2 regions of the Priestia sp. 53B2 genome follow, and region 1 is predicted to be linked to the other one. Evidence: a T-box and tRNA genes for the amino acid it is inferred to sense, from the RefSeq annotation. Region 1 holds a T-box; the other holds one or more tRNA genes.
What was found. The T-box of region 1 lies ahead of ACN6NE_RS07975 (valine--tRNA ligase). A T-box ahead of a tRNA ligase gene usually reads a tRNA of that ligase, here a tRNA-Val.
Positions count from the first base shown of each region.

Region 1 (10,461 bases):
CAATTTTTTCATTATTCTTACTCATGTTAACAATCTCCTTATTTAGTGATGTACATGTTTATTATATATCACTTACCTAGGGGGTTAAAGTGACAATACTTTGAACTTAATGCTTCCTTATTATCCGTATCCTTTCCTCACATTATGTTAAAAGCAGCAAGATTTCACTTGCTGCTTTTGCTCATTTTAGAAGAAAAGCCCGCACTTCTGATATAAAATACAGAGACCCTGTAATCACGACCATGTCTTGTTCACCTGTAGCCTTTTCCTTTACGTAAGCAATTGCTTTTTTCCACTCCTCGTCCATATGCTTGTTATGATGAGTACTCATCTCATAAAGCTCTTGAGCTGCGCGAGCACGAGGAAAGTCAAACGACGTAAATGTAATACTTGCAGCGATTGTTTCAAGTTCTTGGACCATTCGATCAGCGCTTTTATCATTTAAGCAGCTGAAAACTAAATGAATGTTTCGATCTTCATAATGAAGGCGTAAAGTAGATAACAAGCTATCAATGCCTTCTGCATTATGAGCCCCATCAATAATCGTTAAAGGATGCTCATTTACTATCTCAAAGCGGCCGTTCCACTTTGTATGCTGAATCCCTTTTATCACTTGCTCATTGGAGATAGAAAGCTTTTTCTTTTCTTTTAAATAACAAACGGCCATGAGAGCCAAAGCTGCATTTTTCACTTGATGATAGCCAAGCATATTTAATTTCAAGTCTTCAAATATGCCATACGGCGTGTTTAACGCAAAGCTTTCCCCATTTGCTAAGGGCTCATAGTTTTTAATGTCAAAATCTTTTCCTAACACAAATAACGAAGCCTGCTTTGACTGTGCTTCTTCAGTAATGACATCAAGCGCCTTTACTTGCTCTGCACCAGTAATAATAGGGACTTCTCTTTTAATAATCCCCGCTTTTTCTGCTGCAATTTCTTCTACCGTATCACCTAGTATTGCCATGTGATCAAATCCAATGTTTGTAATAATACTCACCATAGGATTCACAACGTTTGTTGAGTCATACCGTCCTCCAAGACCTGTTTCAAACACAGCATAGTCAACTGACTCATGATAGCCGAAATAAAGAAAAGCCATGACTGTAATCACTTCAAATTCCGTTGCTGATCCTAAGCTTGTATGTTCTAGTCGCTCCGCAACAGGCTTTATTTCCTGAACAAGAGCGGTCATTGCTTCATTTGAAATAGGCTCTCCATTCACGCTAATCCGCTCATTAAATGTTTCGATATATGGAGAAGTAAACGTTCCAACTTTATACCCTGCTTCTTCTAACATGTTTCGCAAATAAGAAACGGTAGAACCTTTACCATTCGTCCCGGCAACATGAATAGCATTTAGATTTTGCTGCGGAAAATCAAGCTGCTCTAGCATCCATTCCATTCGTTCTAACCCCGGCTTGATTCCAAAGCGAAGTCTGTTATGAATCCAATCAAGCGCTTCTTCATATGTCGTTATCATCTTTTATTCACCTTTCTTTTCCATCGCTATTATTATGTAAAGAAAAAGCGTTGCTATACAAGCCACGCTTTTTCTGTTGGTTCATTAACCCATTGATTATCCGCGTAATTCAGCAATACGAGACTGAACAGCTTCGCGTTTTTCAACATAATCCTGCTCTTTTGCACGCTCTTCTTCTACTACTTTAGCAGGCGCTTTGGCAATAAAGCCTTGGTTATTTAATTTCTTTTGTACACGTTCTACTTCTTTGTTTAACTTGTCGTATTCTTTTTCTAAACGCGCGATTTCTTCTTCGATATTAATTAAACCTTCAAGAGGTAAAATTAATTCTGCGCCTGTTACAACAGCAGTCATCGCTTTTTCATCTAATGAAACATCTGTTGAAATCACAAGCTCACTTGGATTACAGAAACGTTCTACATACGCACGGTTCTTTTCGAGCTGGCTTTGAATATTTTCATCTTTAGCTTTGATAAATAATTTTACTTGTTTGCTCATCGGCGTGTTTACTTCAGCACGAATGTTACGAACAGCGCGGATAATATCTACAAGTAAACGCATATCGTTAGCAGCTTCTTTATCAGAAAGCTCAGGGCGTACTTCCGGCCATTTAGCTACTGTAATCGATTCGCCTTCATGCGGCAAGCTTTGCCAAATTTCTTCGGTAATAAACGGCATGAATGGATGTAAAAGTCGCATTGTATTATCAAGTACATAAGCTAAAATTGAGCGAGTTGTCTTTTTAGCTGCTTCATCTTCTCCGTAAAGAGGAAGTTTAGCCATTTCAATGTACCAATCGCAGAAATCATCCCAAATAAAGTTATAAAGAATACGTCCAACTTCACCGAATTCATATTTGTCAGCTAATTTTGTTACGTGCTCAATCGTTTCATTTAAGCGCGTTAAAATCCATTTATCAGCAACTGACTTTTCGCCTGATAAATCAAGCTCTTCAAATGTGATGCCGTCCATGTTCATTAATGCAAAACGAGAAGCATTCCAAATTTTATTTGCAAAGTTCCATGTCGCTTCGACTTTTTCAAAGCTGAAGCGTAAATCTTGTCCTGGTGAGCTTCCTGTAGATAAGAAGTAGCGAAGAGAATCTGCACCGTATTTCTCGATTACTTCCATTGGATCTACACCGTTACCAAGTGATTTACTCATTTTACGACCTTCAGCATCTCGTACAAGACCGTGAATGAGTACATCGTCAAACGGACGTTTACCCGTAAATTCAAGACCTTGGAAAATCATACGAGATACCCAGAAGAAAATAATATCGTAGCCTGTTACAAGCACGTTTGTTGGGTAGTAGCGTTTGAAATCAGCTGCATCCACATCGGGCCAGCCCATTGTTGAGAATGGCCATAGCGCTGAACTGAACCATGTGTCTAATACATCTGAATCTTGTTCCCAGTTTTCGATATCTGCTGGAGCCTCATGATCTACGTATACTTCTCCAGTTTCTTTATGATACCAAGCTGGAATTCGATGTCCCCACCAAAGCTGACGCGAAATACACCAGTCGCGAATATTTTCCATCCAGTGTAAGTATGTCTTTTCAAAACGATCAGGCACAAAGTTTACTTTTTCTTCTTGTTTTTGAAGATCTACTGCTTTATCTGCTAACGGCTGCATTTTTACAAACCATTGAGTTGATAAATAAGGTTCAACAACGGCACCGCTTCGTTCACTGTGACCTACTGAATGCATGTGGTCTTCAATGTTGAACAATACACCGTCTTCTTGAAGGTCTTTAACAATTTGCTTACGGCAAGCAAAACGATCCATTCCTTCATATTTACCTGCTTTGTCATTCATCGTACCGTCTTGATTCATCACTAAAATACGCTCTAAATTATGGCGGTTCCCAATTTCAAAATCGTTCGGGTCATGAGCAGGCGTAATTTTCACCGCACCAGAACCGAATTCCATATCTACATAATCATCGCCTACGATGGGAATTTCACGACCTACAATCGGAAGGACAACCTTTTTGCCGATTAAGTGCTTATAACGATCATCTTCAGGGTGAACAGCTACAGCCGTATCTCCTAGCATTGTTTCAGGACGAGTTGTTGCGATTTCAATATGTCCAGAACCATCTGCCAACGGATAGCGCATATGATAAAACGCACCTTGTACATCTTTGTAAATAACCTCGATGTCTGAAAGAGCTGTTTTTGTAGCTGGATCCCAGTTAATAATATATTCTCCGCGATAGATTAACCCTTTTTTGTAAAGCGTTACGAATACTTCGCGCACTGCTTTAGAAAGGCCTTCATCAAGCGTGAAGCGCTCGCGTGAATAGTCTAAGCCAAGTCCTAGCTTCGACCACTGCTGGCGAATAAAGTTTGCATATTCTTCTTTCCATTTCCACGTTTCGGCTACAAAATTTTCGCGGCCTAGATCGTAGCGGCTTTTCCCTTCGCTGCGAAGCTTTTCTTCTACTTTTGCCTGCGTTGCAATCCCTGCATGGTCCATACCAGGAAGCCATAAAACGTCATAGCCTTGCATGCGCTTCATACGCGTTAAAATGTCTTGTAACGTTGTATCCCAAGCGTGGCCTAAATGCAGCTTGCCCGTTACGTTTGGGGGTGGAATTACAATTGTATATGGCTCTTTTTCAGGGTCATTTGTTGCTTCAAAAAACTTCCCGTCTAACCAATACTGATAACGATTTTCTTCAACGGCTTTTGGATCATACTTCGTTGGAAGAGTCACTTCTTTTTCAGACATAATGTATACCTCCATAATATAAAGTTTCAGTCTTCAGAAACTGTGTAAAGCTTTTATAAACATAAAAAAACTCCTTTCCTAATAAAAGGACGAAAGGAGTTGATTTCGCGGTACCACCTTTTTTTATAGACGTATCCCGTTTGATAAGCCTATACACTTCATTTCATAACGGTTGATTAACCGGCTTTTTCTACTGAGCTATGCAGCTGTTCAAAAAAGCTACTCATAGGCGACATTCCGAGTGCACATTCTTAAGAAATCTCACAGCAACTGATTTCTCTCTCTGAAAGACGAACATCCCGTACTCTTCCTATTCACTGTATTTATGTATGAATTTCTCTTAATTATACTATATGAAAAAATGTTGAATCGTCAATAATCTTCTCCACTTTTTTATGATTATATTCATAATTTTTTTGTTCTGCTCTTTATTTTTTCATTCACTCGCTAATTTTGGAAATAAAATGAAGAGCCCACTCAAAAAAATGGCACCATTTCTTTATTTTTTCATATACTGACTTTAACCTGGGCACGTGGATTGAAAGGGGCATGTACAAATGAAGAAACGAATAAATGTAAATTCGTATCAGCTGCAGCGGTGGCTCAAAACAGCAGGAGCGGCTTGTGGACAGTTTATTGTTCCTTTAACAATTTTTCAAGGTATACGTACACTATTTTTCCCTACAACCTTTGATGTACTGTTGTTGGCACTGCTTGCCATACTAGCGGTTGCTTTATATTCCGACTGGATTTAAAAACCCAAGCGCTATTCGTTCGCTTGGGCTTGTGCAGCTGCTTCCGCTGCCATTTTTTTTTGCTGATCTACTTCAAATATTTTAATATTGAGCTGTTCAATGTTTTTCGTCAGCCAGTATGCTCGAATAAATGACTGCATATGTTCAAGCTCTGTTTTACTTTCTTTATGCTGCCTATATTGAACAATACACTGATACAGGGGTTCTGGAAACGCCAAATAACTGTGTAAAAGCAGCCGTTCCTCTTCTCTGAGAGCAAAATGTTTTTCATACGTACTAAACCACTCATAGCTGTCATAGGTAGTTACTGGGTATGTGCGAAGAGTACGGAAATAAAATGAGACCAAATCATAAATCGGTGAAGCATCTCTTGCATGTTCAAAATTAATAAAAAAACCATTTCCCCGTTCGTCATAGATAAAATGTTTAGCCGATAGCTTTCCATGAGACGTAACCAGCCGGATCTTTTCCTTTTCTTCCATTTCATCGTTCCACTGATCGAGCTTTCCAAAACCAAATTCAAGCGCTCTTGTCATTTCATAATAAAATGTACAGTAATGCAATTCAAACGGGGACATATAAACTTTCTTCTCGCATTCTACTACATACTGCTTCATCTCTTCCTGACGTTTTTCCCACGTTTCTTTCATCGATGTATAATGATTTTCTATATCTTCTTTTTTCACTTCTACTTCCTGCGCCGAAGCGCCGTGAAGCTTAGCAAGCTCTTGAAATAATTTATGATATCGAATATCACGCTCTTCGGTCGGGTTATTTGGGAGCCACGGCATTAAGTAATACGAGCCGCTTTCATCTGAAACAATGGGCTGAGAACGCTTCGTTTGATAAATAGGGACAAATCCCATCCATCCTTTTTGATACACGTTCTGCAGCTTTTGAATGAAGTTTTGATTTCGCTCTTGATGATTCGCCATTTCTTTAAGCGCAAACACGCCGGTTTTCGTATAGACTTTTTTTACTTTTCCGTAGTCTTCGATAAAGTCAACATCTAAGTCATATTCTTTTAACAATACTTTGTAGTCTGCTACTGTCCGCTGCATCTATATTCTCCTTCCTCGTAAAAAATAAAGAAAACAGTTAAGACATTATATGCGTCAAAACTGTTTTCTTTCCGACTTTAACGAACGGGGATATTTAAGATGCTTCCTTCTTCCAGCTCATATTCATCTTCTAAATTATTCACTCGTAAAATGCTTTGTACATTCGTATTATAGCGGTTTGCTATCGTATCAAGCGAATCTCCGTCTTGAACAATACAAAGCTTCCACGTTGAAAAAGCTTCTTCTTCCCGCGAAAAGAGCTTTGTTAAATAAAGGGCGTTTTCATTTCGGCCGCTTTCATTTTCTTCTTTCCGAAATTCAACAATAATCTTTTCCTCTTCTTGCTCAGCTTCTTCTTGCTCATTCTCTTGTTGAACGTCAGCATACGTATTCAATTCACTAGCTTGCGATTCTTCGAAGTTTTCTTGCTCTTGACGAAGCTGAAAGAGCTCAATCACGTTGTCTTCTCTTTCTTCCTCGATTTGCGCTTCTTTTTTCACTTCAACTTCAAATGGTTCATATGCTTCCTCTTCATATTCCACGACCTGCTCAGCACGAGATTCTTTTTTAAATACAGATGAAAAATAACTAGGGGGCTCTTCTGAATGATCTTCTTCAATAGCCTCTGCCTCTAAAAGTGCGGGAGCTTCACGATAGCTTACGTCAAACTCTTGTTCCTCTTGTTTCTCTTGTTCCTCTTGTTTCTCTTGTTCCTCTTGTTTTTCTTGTTCCTCTTGTTCCTCTTGTTCTTGAGCAAAGTTTTCAGTATATACCTCTTCAGCATCGTCCACTTCTTCATAGGAGACGATGTGCTGCTCCTCCGAAAACTCTTCCTCTTCTTCTCGTTCTTCATGCTGTTCTCCGTACAATCCTGTGATGGACAAGTCAGCCATCAGCTGCAGCTGATTTGTGCCTGGCAATTCATAATCAAATAAATCAATAGATACATATACGTCTTCAATACTTTGAATACGATTTTTAGGAATGGTAATATCAACAGGAAATTGATGTGATAATTCAGCCGTTCCGTCTTCACGGACAGAGATAGATTGCACTTGATTCTCATTTGTATATTCGCGTAACGAGTGCTCTCCCTCGTACGTTTCGTATTCACCTGTTAATTGTAATGCTCCTCGAATAGACACGTATTGGTCATATTCTTGAATAGATACTTGAGGCTCTAAGGAGATAGACAAAAGTTGTGAGACTTCCTGTCCTTTTTGAAACCATACTGATTCTTCTACGGAAAAACGCAGACATGATAAATTATCCTGCGACAAATTGTTCTCCCCCTTCCAACACCCGCCAGGTAATAGCGCGGTCATTAAAGATGTATGAACAAATAAATTAAAATATGTCTTTAAAACTAAAAAAGCTTACGGAATCCTCCGTAAGCTTTGATATAAAAGTCAATCTTATTTATCTGTTTATCCACGTAACTTCGAAAAAGCTTTTTCAGCTGCTGCAATTGTATGTTCAATGTCTGCATCTGTATGAGAAGTTGATAAAAACATTCCTTCGAATTGAGAAGGAGGTAAAAACACGCCTTCATTAGCCATTTCACGATAGTAAGCTGCAAAATAATCTAAATTCGATGTTTTCGCTGTTTCGTAATTTATTACCTGTTCGTTGGTAAAGAAGAAACCGATCATTGAACCAGCTCGGTTTACCGTAAACGGCACATCATATTTTTCAGCTGCTGCCATCAATCCTTCTTCTAATCGATCTGCTTTACGAATGAACTCATCGTAGGATTGAGGTGTCAGCTGCGTTAACGTCTCGTATCCAGCTGTCATCGCAAGCGGATTACCTGATAATGTACCTGCTTGATAAATCGGACCGCTTGGTGCAACTCGCTCCATAATTTCAGCTTTACCACCGTAAGCACCTACTGGTAAACCACCACCGATTACTTTTCCTAAGCAAGTTAAGTCAGGCGTAATGTTGTAGTAGCCCTGTGCACAGTTGAATGCTACGCGGAACCCTGTCATTACTTCATCAAAAATGAGCAGTGAGCCATATTCTGATGTGATATCACGAAGCCCTTGTAAGAAACCTGGCTGAGGCGGTACCACACCCATATTTCCTGCTACCGGTTCAACGATTACTCCGGCAATGTCATCTCCGAATTCTTTAAAAGCATATTGTACGCTTTCTAAATCATTGTACGGGACTGTAATCGTGTTTTTAGCGATTCCTTCAGGCACTCCCGGGCTATCTGGTAGGCCTAACGTTGCAACGCCTGAGCCAGCTTTAATTAGAAGAGAATCACCGTGTCCATGGTAACAGCCTTCAAATTTTAAAATTTTGTTGCGGCCCGTATAGCCACGTGCTAAACGCAGTGCGCTCATCGTTGCTTCCGTACCTGAACTCACCATACGGACGATTTCGATTGAAGGAACGCGCTCAATAACAACCTTAGCAAGCTCATTTTCAATTAATGTTGGTGCACCAAAGCTTGTACCAGATTCTGTTACTTTTTTTACTGCTTCAACTACTTGATCGTTGGAATGTCCGTGAATTAAAGGTCCCCATGATAAGACGTAGTCAATATATTTGTTGCCGTCAATATCGTAAATCGTAGCGCCTTTTCCTCGTTCCATAAAAATAGGATCCATATCTACTGATTTAAATGCACGAACAGGACTGTTTACTCCACCCGGCATTAATTGCTGCGCTTCTAAAAAAGCTGCTTTTGACTTTTCATAACTTCTCATGTATAAGCCTCCTTAATTACTTGTCAGATAACCAGCGTGCTGCGTCTTTAGCATGATACGTTACAATTAAATCCGCTCCTGCACGCTTCATGCTAATTAATTTTTCAAGAACAATCTCTTTTTCATTTACCCAGCCGTTTTGAGCTGCCGCTTTAATCATTGAATATTCACCGCTCACATTATAAGCCACTACCGGTAAATTAAACGTATTTTTTACATCGCGCATAATATCTAAATATGATAGAGCTGGTTTTACAATTAAGAAATCTGCTCCTTCTTCGACATCAGATTCCGCTTCTCGAAGTGCTTCTAAGCGATTGGCTGGGTCCATTTGATATGTTTTACGGTCTCCAAATTGAGGAGAAGAATGCGCTGCGTCGCGGAATGGTCCGTAAAAAGCAGATGCATATTTAACAGCATAAGACATCACAGGCACATCTTCAAATCCAGCTTCGTCTAGACCGTGGCGAATAGCTGCCACGAAACCGTCCATCATGTTTGAAGGCGCAATAATATCCGCTCCTGCTTTAGCTTGACTAACCGCTGTACGCGCTAATAAGTCAAGGCTAGGATCGTTTAAGATTTTTCCGTCTTCAATTACACCACAGTGGCCATGATCTGTGTATTGACACAAGCATGTATCTGCGATAACAACAAAGTCTGGAAAATTTTCTTTAATTTGACGAATACCTTTTTGGACAATTCCGTGGTCATGGTATGCCTGTGAGCCGACCGCATCTTTTTCAGCGGGAACACCAAATACCATAGCTGACTTGATTCCTAAATCGACTAACTCTTGGATTTCATCATTCAAGTAGTCTAAAGAAATTTGATCCACACCTGGCATTGATTTTACAGCATTTCTTTTTTGTTCACCTTCTACAATAAAAATAGGATATATAAAGTCTTCAGGATGTAAATGTGTTTCACGTACAAGCGCACGCATATTTACAGAATTACGAAGACGACGATGACGTGTAAATTGTAAATCTTTCATGTTAAAATCCTCCTTTATTATTCAAAACAACTAACCAACATATCTATCATACCATTTATTGTGTATGTGTTAGGAACAAGATGCTTAATTCCATATTCGCTCGCTGTCTGACTCGTAATAGGACCGATGCAAACAACTTTGGTTCTATTTATAAGCTCAAGCCAATTCGGAATATCTTTAACTGACTCGACAAAAAATCTCACTGTAGAAGAACTTGTAAAAGTAATGGCATCAATTCCTGTTTCTAACTGTTGCTTAACCAAGCGTTCAGAGTCTTGATTTCGAATGGTCTGATATACAACTAAATCCGTTACCTCACGCTCTTTTAACCCATCTTTTAAAACAGCGCGGGCTAATTGTCCTCGTACAAGGAGAACTCGCTCGTGATGTGACACATTTGCTTTTAACGACTCGAGAAGTGATTCCGCCACGTATTCTTTTGGAACAAGTTGCACATTAACATCGTGTTTTTCTAGCAAATTTGCGGTTTTTTCTCCAACCGCAGCTACTTTTAATCTTTTTAAAGCATCCCAACTGATATTTAACTCTTTTAGCCATTCAAAGAAAAAAGAAATGCCGTTTTGACTTGTAAAAACAATCCAATCAAAACAGTCAATCGACAGCAGGACATCTTCTACTTCTTTTTCATTGTTAGAACGTGCGAACGTGAGGACTGGTAAGCTTAAAGGTATGCCTCCAAGCTTTTTAATCT
Region 1 covers NZ_JBLZXA010000008.1:883,372-893,832, forward strand. Annotated here, with positions in the region: gene ACN6NE_RS07965 (DUF420 domain-containing protein) at 1-25, opposite strand, end outside; gene ACN6NE_RS07970 (bifunctional folylpolyglutamate synthase/dihydrofolate synthase) at 182-1,480, opposite strand; gene ACN6NE_RS07975 (valine--tRNA ligase) at 1,577-4,219, opposite strand; T-box leader at 4,302-4,546, opposite strand; gene ACN6NE_RS07980 (hypothetical protein) at 4,777-4,974, shown strand; gene ysxE (spore coat protein YsxE) at 4,986-6,035, opposite strand; gene spoVID (stage VI sporulation protein D) at 6,113-7,315, opposite strand; gene hemL (glutamate-1-semialdehyde 2,1-aminomutase) at 7,463-8,752, opposite strand; gene hemB (porphobilinogen synthase) at 8,769-9,749, opposite strand; gene ACN6NE_RS08005 (uroporphyrinogen-III synthase) at 9,767-10,461, opposite strand, start outside.

Region 2 (10,461 bases), on a different contig from region 1:
TAGGAATAAATGTCTTTATTTGTAATCTATCATTCTTTCTCTTTTTTTTCAATTTCAACTAAAGCATTAGGCTTAGTGGCATTAATGAAATTTATGTGGTCTGTTTATATCGGTGTAGCCCCAATGCAAACGTACGGATTAAAAAGTCTAGAGTCTCATCAGTGCTTAACGACATTCCAAATCCCCCTTTATGCTCCAAAGAAGAAAACCCATGTAAAATGCTGCGAAGACTTCTAACAGCATGAAGGGCTTCATTTTCCGGAAGCTGATACAGTTTTAACACATCTAGCACTAAAAACACAATGTTATCAGATGCTTTTTGTACTTCTTCATCTTTTATCCTTGGTGCTACCGTTGCCGTTGCTTCGTATATTCCCGGAGACTTTCTTACAAATGAAACGTACGCTTTACTTAGCTGATAAACAGCGTCTTCTCCAGAAGCATGTTCAACAGCACTTTTTAAAAGATGATATAGCTGCTGCAGTCCACTTAAAGCCAGTTCTTTGCGCAGCTCTTCTAACCCTTTTATATGGTTATATAAAGACGGTGGACGAACATTTAATTCTTTGGCTAATGAAGCAATTGTAACAGTATAAAACCCTTCACGATTGGCCAAATTTTCACCTGTTTGAATAACCTTTTTGAAATCTAGTCCTTGTCGTGGCGACATCCCTTCATCTCCTTTTTTCTATTTTTACTTTTGCTTGTTGTATTGCTTTTCCCATCAATTTTAGCGGCTGAGAAAGAATTCTTCCGTGTCCAACAGCAAGAAGTGACGGGTTTAGTTCATGTAGCTTTTCTGCACTTTTAAGCGCTAGCTCTTTGCTCCACGTTCCAAAGGCAGGAAACGGAAACAGCGGTTTTAACTGACCTGATACCGCAATTCCCCCTCGCACTTGGAAAGAATCTCCGGCAATTAATGCGTTCGTTCTCTGGTCTAAAAAAGACATAGACCCAGGTGTATGTCCAGGTGTAAAAATAGGAGCAAGTGAGCCTATATAAGACTCTTCTTCGATGAAATGATCAATTTCAGTTGAAATCTTTCCTAGTTTTGGTATTCCCCCACGGATTGGGTTTTGAGGTTCTTCAGAATCGAGTGTGAAATCTCCTGAAAATAATCGATAATCTCTTTGCGACATATAAACAGAAGCATTCGGCAAACTTTTCTTCAAATTATCAATCGCTCCGATGTGATCTTCATGAGTATGTGTAAAAACAATTCGAGTAATCGGTTTTCCAATTTGATCTGCAGCTTTCAGTATACCTGACGCGCTGTAAGGAAGAGCTGCATCAATTAACGTAAGACTGTCTTTTTCTTCGACTAAATAACAATTCACTGGAAAAAAGCGAGGCAAAAACGTCAGTTGATACAACATTTTCTCACGAACTATTCTCATTTCCTCATCCCCTATTATCAAAATAAAAACTAATGGTATTAGTTTTTATTTTAACTAATACCATTAGTTTTATCAATCATATATTGGAAAAAACAAAAAAAGTGTGAGACATAACGAAATCAATTGAATCTAAAGACGAACAAATGGGATAAAGAAGCTCGTATAGATCACTTGTTACACCGTCCCCACAAAAAGATCCGAACGCGTTTGATTCTCCATCAAGAATCAAACGCGTTCGGATCTTCCTTTAACTAAACTACTTTTTCCATAGCCTCTATTAAATTTAAACGTCTTTTCTTTCTCCTGTAGCAGCTACTACGATCACACTGCCTTTCTTTAACTCTTCTTCATATTTTTTTGTTTCGTCTTTTGATAAGCCTAGTGAAGCCATTTTTGTTCGAAGCTCATCTTCTCTTGTTAAAAATAAACTCGCTGCTGAATGTAAAGGACCTTCTTCAGACAGTCGAATAATATTTGTGTCCGTTACTTCTGTTAAATTTTTAGAATTTTCCTTGTCATACGTAAACACGTATACTTCATCTTTCTCAAAACCTTTGTCTGCAAATTGATTAACTGCTTCTTTAATGTTTGCTCCTTTTTCTACTACTTCAACATGTTTCATTATTTATAACCTCCTGTTTCTATCGCACATCTTTCTTTTATACTTAACAAAAGAATAAACTTCTTACTACTATATATACCCGCTTTCAGAAAGGAAAACCCGCATTTAGAGCTTTGCAGAGAGTTTGAAAATCATTCTATATTATCTTTTAATTGGATATATACCTCTTTTGATTAACGCATCTAAAACGATTATTCAGCTTATTTTCAGCTAACATTCATAAGAAATTCATCTGCATTGCTTATCATAATAAAGAAAAAAGACGCTAATCAGGTACTTTATACGCATAATGAATGTCTGTGTCAGAGTAAGCCGGGTATGAATGCAACCATTCATATCCGGTTTTTTACATGAAAGAACTTCTAACAATATCCTGTCCTTGCCCCTTATAACATACTATAATTCTTCATATTAACTAAAAATTCAGGTTATATAGGAGGTCACAAATGAACATCCATCCACAGCCACAGTTAAAAAAAGAGTTAAAGATCCGGCACATCACCATGATTTCTCTTGGAGGAATTATCGGGGCAGGATTGTTTATCGGAAGCGGATCACTTATTAACACCGCTGGACCCGGATCTATTTTTTCGTACGCATTTGCTGGTTTGCTCGTTATTTTAGTCATGCGAATGCTTGGCGAAATGTCTACTGCAAATCCTTCCAGCGGTTCTTTTTCCACTTATGCAAAAGAGACATTAGGCCCTTGGGCCGGCTACACGATTGGCTGGCTCTATTGGTTTTTCTGGGTTATCGTTATTGCTGTTGAAGCCATTGCAGGTGCAAATATTATTCAATACTGGTTCCCGTCTTTGCCGTCTTGGGGAGTAAGCCTGGCTCTTACTTTTTTATTAACGATGACCAATCTGTACTCTGTTAAATCTTTCGGAGAATTTGAATATTGGTTTTCCCTCATTAAAGTCGTCAGTATCGTTCTTTTTTTACTTTTAGGTATAGCTATTATTTGTGGATTCATTCCAGGAATTGATTCTCCCGGCACTTCCAACCTTTTGCACAAAGGCGGCTTTTTACCGAATGGAATTAGCTCTGTATTTTTAGGAATTGCCCTTGTCATGTTCTCCTTTATGGGAACAGAAATTGTCGCAACCGCAGCAGGTGAATCGTCTCAGCCTGAAAAAGCCATTACCATCGCGACCAATACCGTTATTTATCGCATTTTGTTTTTCTATTTAGGCTCTATTTTTATTTTAGTAACGGTTCTTCCGTGGAATTCGTCAAGCCTAATGAAAAGCCCATTTGTATCTATTCTTGAATTAGTGAATGTACCGGCCGCAGCTCAAATTATGAACTTTATTATTTTAACAGCCGTTCTTTCCTGTCTGAATTCTGGTCTGTATACAAGTTCTCGCATGCTGTTTTCCATGTCTCAAAACGGCGATGCGCCAAAAAGTTTTTCAAAATTAAATAAAAAAGGCGTGCCGGTTAGCGCGATATTAGCATGTACAGTTATCTCGTACATTAGCGTTATCTTTAACTACATTTCACCGGACAAAATCTTTTTGTTTTTAGTGAATGCATCAGGCGGCGTAGCGCTTCTTGTATATCTTGTTATTGCATTTTCACAGATTAAAATGAGAAAAAAATATGAAAAAGAAAATCCCGAAGCATTAAAAATTAAAATGTGGTTATTTCCTTACTTAACTTACGCTACAATCCTTGCCATCACTAGTATTTTTATTGCCATGGCATTTATTGATTCATTACGTTCTCAGTTTTTCTTAACTCTTTTAATTGCTGTACTCGTCGTAGGTTCTTTTTTCTTTCAGCGTACCAAAATGACGAGCGACTTAGCAGCAAAAGGAAATACATCAAAATAAAAGAGGTTGAGACATAACTAAATGAATCCAACCTAAAGATGAACAAATGAGATAGATGAGCTTGACTGCTTATTACACCGCAGTTGATTTCCGTGCAAGGCTTCGCTTTCCGCGGGCGGCCGCTGAGCCTCCTCGTCGCTTGTGCTCCTGCGGGGTCTCATCTGTTCCGCTGTTCCCGCAGGAGTCTTCGCCTTGCCCTCCAATCACCTGCTAGAAGGAACGAAACAGATGAAACTATATTCACCATCAAAAAAACGAACCACGAATCAAACATATTGATTAATGGTTCGTTTTTCACTTGGACTAAAATGCTTTTGTCCCAGCCTCTTTTTATTTAAGGAGATAAATCTCCTACAATTTTTGTTCCGTGTAATTCAGCTGCTTTTGTTTCTTTCATAACCCGCTCTGCGTTGCCTTCATGAATTCCTCCGCCGGGCAAAATAATAATACGTTCATTAGCATATGTGATCAATTCTCGGATCATATGAAGATTTTGCAAAGCAGATCCTTTCCCTCCTTTGGTCAAAATACGGTCTGCTCCCAATTCACTAAGTATATCGATGGCTTTGTATTTATCTTTAATCTCATCAAATGCCATATGAAACGTAACGCTTAAAGGATGAGCTTCTGCTATTAACTCTTTAGTGCGTCCATAATCGATTTCAGCTTCTTCTGTTAAAATGCCAAATACTACTCCGTTTACTCCAAGGTCTTTACATGCTTTAACGTCTTTTTTCATAATTTGAAATTCTGCTTCGGAATATATAAAATCACCGCTTCTTGGGCGAATAATCACGTTGATATCTGTATCAAGATGTTCGCTTGCATATTGAATGGTGCCGTAACTTGGCGTAGTGCCTCCTTGACTGAGATTGTCACACAATTCAATGCGGTCTGCTCCTAGCTTCTCTGCTTTTTTTGCCTGCTCATACCCTTCTGCACACGCTTCTTTTATGTACTTCATACTCTCAACTCCTTTATTGGCTGTATAAATAAAGCCCATCTTTAAAAAGATGGACTTCCTTCTGCTATTTAATCGCTTTATGAACTTTTAATTTCTTTCCTTTAATTGTTTTGTTCTTCATTGCTTGTAACACTTTGGTACCTTTTCCATTCAGAATCTCCACATAAGAAACGTTTTCTTGAATCGTAATAATTCCAATATCGTCCGCGGTTACTCCGTCTAATTTCGCAATTGTTCCTACAAAATCGACCGCTCGAATTTTCTTTTTCTTTCCTCCGTTAAAATACAGCTTCATAATGTCTTTATTTAATGACTCGCTTTTATCTTTTTTAACTTCTGGACGCTCATTAATTTTTTCAGTAAAAGCGGATGCTGCCTGCTGTACTTCTTCTTTAGAAGGAGGAGTAGATGTTGGAATTGAAAAGCCGATATATTCTTCAATTTCCGATAGCATTCTCTCTTCATAAGGCGTTACAAATGTGATAGCCTTTCCTTTTTTACCGGCACGTCCCGTTCTTCCTGTACGGTGAACGTAGCTTTCTTTTTCTAACGGAAGGTCGTAGTTAATAACGTGTGTGATATTATCAATATCAATTCCTCTCGCAGCTACATCTGTCGCCACTAAATAGCGGAATTTACCTTTTTTGAAATCATTCATAACCTCAAAACGGTCTTCTTGCACCATTGCCCCGTGAATTTTATCACAAGGATACCCAAGATCATCTAAATCATCTAACAGCGTATTTACCTGCTCTTGTGTGCGGCAAAAAATGATGCAGCTGTCTGGGTTTTCTACTGTGGTTACGTCTTTCAGCAGTTCAAATTTACGTTCGTTTTCTACTGATATAACAGAATGGTCAATCGTACTTGTCGTTAATCCATTTGCTTTGATTTCAACATCAACCGGCTTTTTCATATACTTGCGAGAAAGCTCTTCAATATCTTCAGGAAGCGTAGCGGAGAAAAGCATCGTTACACGCTCACTAGGAAGATGTTGAATAATTGCTTCTACTTGGTCAATAAAACCCATATTTAGCATTTCATCTGCTTCATCAATAACCAAATAACGAATTTTCTCTAATGCAAGCGTTTCTTTTTCTATATGATCAAGCACTCGTCCAGGCGTACCTACAACAATATGTGTTTTTTGCTTTAATTCTACTTTTTGCTTGGCAAATGGTGATTTTCCGTAGACAGCTGCTGCTTTAATTCGCTTAAAACGGCCGATATTTGTAATATCTTCTTTTACCTGCGCGGCCAGCTCTCGTGTAGGTGTTAACACTAAGGCCTGTGGCTTATTTTCTTCCCAGTTAACTAATTCACACAGTGGAATGCCAAAGGAAGCCGTTTTTCCACTTCCTGTTTGAGACTTCACGACAACATCTCTTTCTTCTAGCGCGATGGGAAGCACCTTGCTTTGTACTTCCGTGGGATGATTGTATTGCAGGCTAGAAAGCGCCTTAGCTACCTTGTCACTAAGATCATATTGACTAAAACTTCTTTGATTCATTTTGTACCCTCATTTATTTTAAATTAGTGATTATCTTTATCATGTCCTGATGCACTATGTTTCATTATACTTTAATTCTTCTATACGCGCTCAAGATTTAAAATCACATCAGCGGCTTTTGGATATACACTCATTTTGAAAGTCAAACTTACTTTCAGTTCATATACCTGCAATATAAAAAGTCAGTAAACTATCTAAGAAATAATAAGATAATAGCGGGCACTATGAATGGTTTGTTTTGGATATGTAGCATAACACGTGTAATCTATCCACTTGTATCTATCTAATTTCCTTTCTAACTTTTCACTGATTTCATCTTCAATTTCGTGCATTAAAGCAACCGTTTCGTAAATAGTCATCCCAAAACGATTAGCTGCTTGGTGATGGGGTGACTTTTCTTTAAGAAGCTTTAAAAATTGTTCTTTCGTCTCAGCCTGCTGTGCTAAATGATCTTCTACTCCCTCAATGAATTGATATAGCATGCGTTTGTTAATGGGAAGAGAAGCAATTATATCTCTTGCAAAAACCTCCATCATCTTTTCATTCACGGTCACTCCACCCTTCATCTTTACAACAAATCATCGTTTCATTTAGTTTAAACGTAATGATTACGATTTTCAACATAAATTTCTTCCTTTCATCTTGTACGCCGACGAAAGGAAGAGAAAAGCCGTTTTCTTATTAATAAGAAAACGGCTTTGGTATGAGCGATGAGGGATTCGAACCCCCGACCCCATCCCTGTCAAGGATGTATTCTCCCACTGAACTAATCGCTCGTGATATGTATTGACTATATTATAGAAAGAGTTATCCAATTTTGTCAACTATTTTTCCACAGTTCTGAAGTTGGAAGAATCATCTTTACTTTTGATAAAATAAAAACATGCCATAAAGGAGCGTGACGGGATGAAAGCGCATATTGAATTTTATTTTGATTTTGTCTGTCCACTATGTTTTCTAGCCACTAAGTCTTTAAGAGAAGTCATTAAAGAACAAAAAGCTGAGATTGAATGGAAGCCTTTTGAACTTTGTCCTGAGCCAGCTGAACAGATGGAGCAAATAGAAGATTTTTTAGAGAAACCTTGGAATCAATCGATAGCTCCCTTAGCACAACAGCTGCACGTGGAAATAAATATGCCGGACATGCCTCCAGTCCCGCGCACTCATTTAGCACATGAAGGCTTTCATTTTGCTAAAAAATATGGTCAAGAAATTGCCTATGTAGATGCTGTTTTTAAAGCTTATTGGGAAGAGGAAAAAGATATTAGCCAGATTGAAGTCTTAGCAGAAATCGCTGATTCCTTGCATTTAGATAAAGAAATATTTACACGTATCTTAAAAGACCGGACGTTCGAACAAGTTCATAAAGATAGCTTAGTTCATGCGTATGAAGATGCTCATGTAACGAAAGTACCAACTTTAAAAATTGGCAGCCGTGTACTTCAAGGATTCGCTTCCACAGAGACAATCGAAAAAGCGCTGTTCCATGAACATTCTGCTAAAGACAGAGAGAAATGATTTACTAAGAGGTGCATTTGATGAATATTAATTATTATTTTAGTCGGTTTTTAGCTAAGAAACCGGATAGCCCAACGTATGAAAGCTTAGCTGCTTTACAGAACAAACACATGCTTCATGTTCCTTTTGAGAACTTAGATGTTATGTCTCAAACCCCTATTATAATTGATTTAGAACGAATTTTTCAAAAAGTAATTGTAAATTTGCGTGGAGGATTTTGCTACGAATTAAATGGTCTATTTGGCTGGCTGTTAAAAGAAAGCGGATATGAAGTCTCTTACGTTTCAGCTACCGTCAAAAAACCCGATGGCACGTGGACCATTGAAGGAAGTCACGCTACAAACCTTGTGACAGTTGAAAATCAGTCTTACATCGTAGACGTTGGATTTGGAGATTCTGTGCGCAAACCAATGCCTCTAAATGGCGAAGTAGTAAGAGATGTAAGCGGCTCTTATCGTATGACAAACGTTGCTGAGCATATGTATGATTTGCAACGATGGGAAGATGATGTATGGAAAACGCTGTACCGTGTGTCTACGCTTCCTAAGAAACTGACTGACTTTACTCCCATGTGTGAGTTCAATCAAACGTCAGCCGATTCTCCGTTTGTACACAAACGTCTTGTTACGATCGCAACCCCTACAGGGCGCATTACCCTCTCTGGTGAAACGCTAACTGTAACAGATGGAGAAAAAAAGACGAAAAGGAACGTTTCAGAAGAAGAAATACCTGATATTTTACAAAATCATTTTTATATTATTAAAGGATTTTATTAATATGTCCTTACACAAAAAAACCGGCCTCTTATGGGGCCGGTTTTTTTACAGGAGTAATCATCCTGTTTTCTACAGGCGACTTTAAAATAATTGAGGTATTCACATTTCCATAAGGAATCAGTTCATCCACTAGCATTCTAAGTCCATCCATTCCAGACACGGCTGCTTTGATAAAGTAAGAAACCGGCCCCGTTACGCGATGACATTCAAGCACGTCTTCATTTTGCTCAATAAAGTCTTCAAATTCCTCCGGTTTTCTTTTTAATTCGCTTACTTGAATAAACAGCTGTGTATCTCTTCCTAAAGCTTTCGGAGACACCGTAGCGCTGAAACGCTGGATCACTCCTCGTTCCTGAAGACGCTGCAGTCTTTCTGATACGCTTGGACGGCTAAGAGCCAGCTTTTTTGATAAATCACTAATCGTCATACGCCCGTCCCTTTGCAAAATAGACAATAGTTGTGCATCGATTTGATCCATACAAACCTTTCCTTTCAAAATGAATATAATAAATAAAATCTTTATTCAAGTTGATAATAGAACAAGTATTATTTCCTTCATTTATACATGTGTTTTCTTTATTTAATATCCTATCATTAAAGTAGATGATTGAAAATGAAAATTCCGAAAAAACAAACAAAGGGGGTTTATTTATGAAAAAAGTTTTATGGATTATTCTTGGATGTACGATTGCAAGTATTGGTGTTCTTATCTTGCGGCACTCTCACGTAGTGACGGGGGGAACAGCTGGTCTGTCTCTAAGCTTGTCATATGCCCTTCCCTTATCGTTTGCGGTGATCTTTTTTCTCATTAATATTCCTTTTTATCTCTTTTCCTTTTTTCAAATGGGATGGAAATTTACCGCCACAACTATAGGATCAGTATCTTTGCTATCGCTTCTCACTTCACTCGATCACTTGCTTCCTTCTTTTACACTTCCCAGCCTGATGGGTGCTGTTACGGGCGGACTAATTGCCGGCCTTGGCTTATCCATTTTATTTATGAACGGAGCTTCTCTCGGCGGTGCTAATATTCTAGCGTTATTCGCGCAGCGAAAATTCGGCTGGGATCCTGGAAAAGTGAATTTTTCATTTGATTTCCTTGTCGTGCTGTCGAGTATGTATTCAATTGGACTTTCAAAAGGAATTTTCTCGGTTATGTCCATTGCGATTACAGGTTTTGTCATCAGTTACTTCAAGCAAAAGATTGCTTTACACAATCAACCGACATCTGCTTCTGCCACACAGCCTTTAGATAATGCGCTTTCTAAATAAAAACCACGATTTAGCTGTCGCTAAATCGTGGTTTTTATTTACATTTTTTCTACTTTTATAAAATCAAATTGGGCTTCATACCCTTCTCCTTGAGGACTACAAGCATAAATACCAACTTGAACAGGTTCTTTGGTTGAGTTCAATAAGTGAGCGAGTCGGAGCTGAGTCCAAGAATCTCCATCACTTGAATAACAAACGGTGTAATCATCGTTTTTGCGCTGAATTTTAAAATAAAGCGCTGATTTGTTTTGAGTGAAATTTTGACTGGACCAATCTGAGAAGCCCTGGTTGGTTACGACTGCTCCTAATTGGTTAGGACCATCGGGATTGTATTCAACTGACGTTTTGATCCACGTATCTTTTGATACACGAATCATGAGACCTGCTTGATCGTAGCGATTAACTGGATATGTATGCACCTTTGTCATGATTTCAAAGTCGCCTTCTACTTCACGGTAAAGAAAGTGTCCATTGTCCGCTTCAAAGCCATAATGAGTACGCTGCCAAAAATCCGTTTTAGCGTCTGTTTTAATCACTAATCGATTCGTTTCTGTATCAATTTGA
Region 2 covers NZ_JBLZXA010000020.1:113,387-123,847, reverse strand. Annotated here, with positions in the region: gene ACN6NE_RS14840 (TetR/AcrR family transcriptional regulator) at 92-670, opposite strand; gene ACN6NE_RS14835 (MBL fold metallo-hydrolase) at 675-1,397, opposite strand; gene ACN6NE_RS14830 (YflT domain-containing protein) at 1,681-2,019, opposite strand; gene ACN6NE_RS14825 (amino acid permease) at 2,466-3,857, shown strand; gene ACN6NE_RS14820 (hypothetical protein) at 3,930-4,064, opposite strand; gene ACN6NE_RS14815 (copper homeostasis protein CutC) at 4,192-4,821, opposite strand; gene ACN6NE_RS14810 (DEAD/DEAH box helicase) at 4,886-6,331, opposite strand; gene ACN6NE_RS14805 (hypothetical protein) at 6,526-6,879, opposite strand; tRNA gene ACN6NE_RS14800 (tRNA-Val) at 7,036-7,107, opposite strand; gene ACN6NE_RS14795 (DsbA family oxidoreductase) at 7,238-7,849, shown strand; gene ACN6NE_RS14790 (arylamine N-acetyltransferase family protein) at 7,870-8,625, shown strand; gene ACN6NE_RS14785 (Lrp/AsnC family transcriptional regulator) at 8,654-9,103, opposite strand; gene ACN6NE_RS14780 (YitT family protein) at 9,277-9,897, shown strand; gene ACN6NE_RS14775 (DUF1349 domain-containing protein) at 9,936-10,461, opposite strand, start outside.
Region 2: it encodes a tRNA-Val, which carries the amino acid that the T-box ahead of ACN6NE_RS07975 (valine--tRNA ligase) is inferred to sense. The anticodon was not compared.